One region of the Caballeronia sp. BCC1704 genome, then DNA from elsewhere that is predicted to be linked to it. Evidence: riboswitches for the same ligand, from Rfam matches in the RefSeq annotation. Region 1 holds a riboswitch; the other holds the start of a gene.
The links. A riboswitch is a leader RNA that binds a small molecule or an ion and turns the genes downstream of it on or off. The one in region 1 is predicted to bind cobalamin.
Positions count from the first base shown of each region.

Region 2: linked by a shared signal. The riboswitch ahead of HWX53_RS04860 (TonB-dependent receptor) and the one ahead of HWX53_RS13250 (cobalamin biosynthesis protein) in region 1 are both predicted to bind cobalamin.

Region 1 is NZ_CADFFT010000002.1:781,618-784,821, reverse strand. It holds gene cobW (cobalamin biosynthesis protein CobW) at 1-673, opposite strand, end outside; cobalamin riboswitch at 799-1,050, opposite strand; cobalamin riboswitch at 1,106-1,354, shown strand; gene HWX53_RS13250 (cobalamin biosynthesis protein) at 1,439-1,798, shown strand; gene cobO (cob(I)yrinic acid a,c-diamide adenosyltransferase) at 1,807-2,409, shown strand; gene HWX53_RS13240 (cobyrinate a,c-diamide synthase) at 2,414-3,204, shown strand, end outside.
Region 2 is NZ_CADFFT010000001.1:1,043,339-1,046,542, forward strand. It holds RNA gene ssrS (6S RNA) at 1-124, opposite strand, end outside; gene HWX53_RS04850 (cell division protein ZapA) at 243-557, opposite strand; gene HWX53_RS04855 (ATPase) at 554-943, opposite strand; cobalamin riboswitch at 1,193-1,488, shown strand; gene HWX53_RS04860 (TonB-dependent receptor) at 1,621-3,204, shown strand, end outside.

The DNA.
Region 1 (3,204 bases):
GATCGAGCTTGCCCATTTGCGCGGGCACGACCTTCACTTGCGGCGGAATCTCGGGCCGCACGAGCGCTTCCACGCGGCGCAGTGCGTCGGCGTCCATGAGGTCGGTCTTGTTGACGATCACGAGATCAGCCGAGGACAGTTGATCTTCGAATAGCTCGTGCAGCGGCGATTCGTGATCGAGGTTCGGGTCGGCCTTGCGTTGCGCATCGACCGCTGCGGGGTTCGCGGCGAACTGTCCGCTTGCGGCGGCAGGACCATCGACCACCGTGATGACGGCATCCACGGTGAAGGCATTTTTGATCGACGGCCAGTTGAACGCCTGCACGAGCGGCTTGGGCAACGCGAGGCCCGACGTCTCGATCAACACATGGTCGATGCGCTCGCGGCGTTCCAGCAACTGCTCCATCACCGGATAAAACTCTTCCTGCACTGTGCAACACAGGCACCCGTTAGCGAGTTCATAGAGATTGCGCTCCGACGACCCGGCTTCGTCGTCGCAACCGATGCCGCAACCCTTCAGGATTTCCCCGTCTATGCCGAGCTCACCGAATTCGTTCACGATGACAGCAAGGCGCAAGCCCTGCGCATTCGACATGATGTGGCGCATCAAGGTGGTCTTGCCGCTGCCGAGAAAGCCGGTCACGACCGTGACGGGTATCTTGCGGGTTTGCATCGTCGCTCCGTGGCTCGTGTGTGCGTGCGTCGTGCGTGCGTCGCGCGAGGAAGGTATCGCCGGCGAGATCTGCGGGAAAAAGCGCACGACTGATGGATCATGGACCATGCCGCATCCCCGCGGCGTGAACCCTGCGAAAGTCTGGCCGGTATCCGGGCTTGGGACCTCGTTGCGCAGCCTTCCTGCCGTGTACCGACAGTGGCCGTGTGCGCAACGCGCGATATCGTACTCGCCGATACCGCCGGTCGCTTACCGTTGCGGGGGCAGCGCAGGTTGGCGCGCGTCCGATCGCATGATGGAGCGATGCGCTTCCTGCTTCCCGTTTAACTGCGCGCGAAAGAAGCTCGCACGCGGGCACCAGAACTGCGTGAAGTCTAGGCTCCTCACGAAGGAGCGTCAAGGAAAGCGCCGCCGAAAAGCGGGGGCATGTGGTATCGTTGGCGCGCGACTGGTGCTCGCGCGTTCACACGAAACGCGCAGTTAAACGGGAAACAGGAAGCGGCGTCTTCACGATCATGCAAGCGCTCGCCAACCTGTGCTGTCCCCGCAACGGTACGCGACCGGCGGTATCGGCTTGCACGATATCGCGCATGGCGCACACGGCCACTGCCCGTTCACGGTGGGAAGGCTGCGCGATGACGGCCGCAAGCCCGGATACCGGCCAGCGCAGGGGACGAAGCGCATCTGCCATCACGATGCCTTCGCCGAACGCCGCCATCCGCGAGGGACGCATGGGCGGCGCAAGCATTTCCGTCCATTCGTTCGATGATGCTTCCTTGCGTGAGCCTGCGCCATCTTGCCGTCGGCATCGGCTGCAAACGCGGCGTAAGCGCCGATGCGATTGAAGCGGCCGTGCTTCGTGCGCTTCGAGCAGCGGAATTCACGTTAGAGCACATCGCGGTGATCGCGAGCATCGACATCAAACACGACGAAGCCGGCTTGCGTGTCTTCTGCGAGCGTCATGCCCTGCCATTGCGCCTTTATCGCGCGGACGAGCTCGCGCACATGCCCGCCGAGGGCGTGTGCGAGCCTAGCGCGCTGCTCGCAAGCCAGGGCGGAGAGCTTGTGATGCCGAAGATGATCGACGGTCACGTGACCGTCGCCATAGCAACGAAGAAAGCCTGAAAGAGCCCATGAAAACCGATACGGAATCGCATCTGCGCATGACGCAGCGTCGCAAGGAAGGCCACGAAAAGAAGCAGGCCGCCGCCGATCACGAGAAGGGTCTCCTGATCGTCAACACAGGCAATGGCAAGGGCAAGACGACGGCGGCATTCGGCATGGCCGTGCGCGTGCTCGGGCACGGCATGAAGCTCGGCGTCGTTCAGTTCATCAAAGGCGCGCTGCACACGTCAGAGCGCGATTTCCTGAGCGCGGTTGCCAACTGCGATTTCGTGACGATGGGCGACGGCTATACATGGAACACGCAAAACCGCGAGGCCGACATGGCGACCGCGCGCAAAGGCTGGAACGAAGCGCAGCGCATGATCGAGAGCGGCGAATATCAGATGGTCGTGCTCGACGAGCTCAACACCGTGCTGAAGTACGAGTACTTGCCGCTCGACGAAGTGCTCGATGTGTTGAAGGCGCGTCCCGCGATGCTGCATGTGGTCGTGACGGGGCGTCATGCGCCGGATGCGCTCGTCGAACTGGCGGACCTCGTCACGGAAATGCGGCTTGTGAAGCATCCGTATCGCGAGCAGGGCGTCAAGGCGCAACGTGGCGTCGAGTACTGAACTCATGCCCTCCTGCCCCGCACTCTTCATCGGCGCGAGCGCGTCGCATCAAGGCAAGACCACGGTGACGGCCGCGCTTGCGCGCCATCATGCGCGGCGTGGCCTGCGCGTGCGCGTGTTCAAGACCGGTCCCGATTTTCTGGATCCGATGATTCTCGAACGCGCATGCGGATCGCCCGTCTATTCGCTGCATCTGTCGATGGTCGGTCTCGACGCATGCCGCGCGTTGCTCGCACAGGCCGCGCGCGAGGCCGATCTCATCTTGATCGAAGGCGTCATGGGTCTCTTCGACGGCACGCCGAGCAGCGCCGATCTCGCGGCCGCATTCAACGTGCCGGTGCTTGCGGTGATCGGCGCGCATGGCATGGCGCAGACGTTCGGCGCGGTGGCGTTCGGACTGGCGCGTTATCGCGCGGACGTGCCGTTCCATGGCGTGCTCGCCAATCGCGTTGCATCGGCGCGGCATGCGCAGATGTTGGCCGAAGCCATCCCCGATGGACTGCGCTATTGCGGGCATCTTTCGAATGCAGAGGACATCGCGCTGCCCGAGCGTCACTTGGGCTTGACGCAGGCGCAAGAAGTTGCGGGACTGGATGCGCGTCTGGATCGCGCCGCCGATGCCATTGCCGCTACCACGCTTGCCGATCTACCGCCGCCTGTGCACTTCGAGGACGCGATGCAGGAAGCGCCGCCGCGTTTGCTCGAAGGCTTGCATATCGCCGTGGCGCGCGATGCCGCGTTCTCATTCGTCTATCCGGCCAATATCGACTTGCTGCACGCAATGGGCGCGCGCGT
Region 2 (3,204 bases), on a different contig from region 1:
GTAAGCAACACTTCGGGTACATCAGACAGAGTGACGCGCGCGCCCGTGCTGCAACGTTCCGCAACCGTGCCAATGTAGCATTGGTTCAAGGAATATATGACCTTGGCGTACCAGGCAGGGAGACCTCACTGTACACCAAACGTTTGGTCCTTGCAGCCCTTGCCTACGTTTCTCGCGGTATCTTTTTTTGATGGATACCGCAACGCTGATTAGATCAGCGCATGACCGTCAGTGCGCTTCGCTCAGTGCGCTTCGTATTGTGCAATGACAGCGCCGAGCTGCTCGTTCATCGAATGCATGGTGCGGCGGATTTCCTCGGCCGGAAATGCTTCGCCGTGACGCACGCTTTCCTGCAGCTTGAGCAATTCGGACGCCAGCGAGAGCGCGGCCATCACCGCGATGCGGTCCGTGCCGCGCACGCTGCTTGCGTTGCGGACCTTGTTCATTTCGGCATCCACGCGGGCCACCGCTTCGCGCAGCGCGGCTTCGGTTTCCGGCGAGCACGCGAGGCGATACTGCTGGCCGAGAATGGATACTTCGATCTGCGTGGTCGTCATGCCTTCTCTCCTTGATGATGCTCGCCGTGCACTTCTTCCGCGTGCGCATGTTCGTGCTGCGCTTCGCGCGACGCGCTGGATTCGGCGTTCAGAAGATCGAGCTGATTGTCGCTTTCGGCATGATGCGCTTTGCCGCGCGGCAGCTTTTCGAGGATCGCGTTGAGGCGCACTTGCGCGTCGTCGATCTTCGCGGACAGCGAATCGCGTTCGCCTTGCAGCGTGTCGCGCTCGTGGCGAACCTGCGCGAGTTCGGCCTGAACGCCGGCGTAATCGGCGCGCAGCTGTTCGATTTGTGCTTCGAGCGCGAGACGCGCCTGATTGTGGCGCTCGCTGATCTTGATCAGCCGGCCGATGTTTCCTGACAGTGATTCGAGTTCGTTGAGCATGTGCTGCGTCCTCTAAAGACCTGGCATTTTAGCGCGGTTCAACGGTGCTTCCGATAATTGTCTCGTTTCGAGACGTAACAACACGCGATCTTGCGCGCATCGCCGCGTATTCATGTGCGGAATGGCCGCGCGTGACGCACTCGGATGCGCGGCTGACGTCGCTCGCTTGTCGCTTGCTCGTCGCTCGCTCGTCGCTCAAGCCTCGCGATGACGGGCGCGCGCCTTCTTGACGGCCCTAATGCGCGCTCCTACACTTGCCGCACTTTTGGTGCTCGCGCCGCCTTTCTTGCGGCGCAGTCAAACGGGAAACAGGAAGCGCTGTCTCGCCTCGCGCGGCTCGCCAACCTGTGCTGCCCCCGCAACGGTAAGCGACCGCAACGCAAGTTGCAAGTCGTCCCTCGCGCGTTTCTACGTGTTGCTCCGTGGTCGTTTGCCATCGGACACGCGACTGCAAGAAACGTGTCGGCGCCACTGCGCTTCGAAGCGCGGGAAGGCGGGACGATGCGTCGCCAGCCCGGATACCGGCCAATCGTCCAGCGCGCCGATGCTTTGCAAGACGGCGCGCGCGTCGCGCACAGACCTCGCGGGGAGCGGGGCACGCGCCAGTCTCCAACGGAAACGCTTCACCCATGCTCTTGCCTTCGTCGGGCCTCATTCGTCGCGCGGCGCGCGTCGTGATGTGCGCCGCCGCGAGTGCGCCGCTTGCACAGGCCGCGCACGCCGATTCCGATTCTCCGTCGCAGACACTCGCGCCCGTCGTCGTCACGGCGACGCGCGGCGCGCAACCGCTCGCCGATTCCATCCCGCAGGCGACGCTCTTCGACGCGCAAGACATCGCCGACAGCAATGCAAACGATGTGCTCGGGCTCATCGCGCTTGCGCCCGGCGTGCAGATCACGCGCAACGGCGGGCCGGGCGCGACCTCGGGCGTGTTCATACGCGGCGCGTCGTCGACGCAGTCGCTGGTGCTGATCGACGGCGTGCGCGTTGAATCGGTGTCGCTCGGCGCGGCGCAGTTGTCGCAACTGATGCTCGATCAGACCGGCCGCGTCGAAGTGGTCAACGGCAACGTGTCGGCGCTGTATGGATCGAACGCGATCGGCGGCGTCGTGCAGATTTTCACGAAGGAGGGCGAAGCACATCCGCCACGCTTTCACTTCGAAGCCGAATACGGCAGCTATCACACGCAGCGGCAGTCGGCGGGCGTCGACGGCGCGCTCGATGCCGAGGGCCGCACCACGTTCAGCCTCAACGTGTCGCGCGAGAAGACGGACGGCTTCTCGTCGATCGATCCCGCGCTCGCGCCCGCCGCGAATCCGAACGCGAACGGTTATCTGAACGAAAGCGTCGCCGCGACGCTGCGCCACAAGTTCAGCGACAAGTGGGACGCAGGCGTGCGCTTCCTGCAATCGAACGGCGTGAACAGCTTCGACGATCCCTACGGCGTGCCGACCGATCTCAACGAATCGCATGATCGCGTGCGCTCGGCCTCCGTCTTCGCGAACGGCAAGCTCACCGACAACTGGACGACGCACTTCACCATCGCGCAAGGGCAGGACCGCGCGAACATCGAGAAAAACGGCGTCTATACGAGCCGCTTCGACTCGGAGAATCATCAGTATCTGTGGCAGAACGACTTCCGGCTCACCGAGGCGCATAAGCTCGTGTTCGGCTACGAGCATCTCGACCAGTCGCTCGACTCCGATCAGTTCAGCGCGCCCGACCGGCATGTGAACTCGGTGTTCGCGGGCTATGTCGGCCGCTTGGGTCCGAGCGAAGTGCAGGCCAACGTGCGCCGCGACCAGTATTCCGACTTCGGCGGCGCGAACAGCTACTATCTGGGCTACGCGTACAACTTCGATTCGCATTGGCGCGCGAGCGCGAGCTACGCGGCATCGTTCCGCGCGCCGAGTTTCGACGACCTCTACTATCCGTTCAGCGGCAATCCGTCGATACAGCCGGAGCGCAGCCATTCGGCCGAGGCCGCGTTGCAGTACGCATCGGAGAAGATCGGCGTGGTGCGCGTGACGGCGTTCGAGACGCGCTATTCGAATCTGATCGACTACGTGGGCGACAGCAGCGGCTTCTATACCGCGCAGAACGTGGGGCGCGCGAAGGTGCAGGGCGTCGAGACATCGTGGGCGGGACACGTGGGCGCAACCGACGTGCGCGCGAGCGTGACGTTCCAGAATCCCGTCGACGAGACAAATCACGAAGACCTCGCGCGTCGCGCGCGGCGCTTCGCGTCGCTGTCGGCGCAT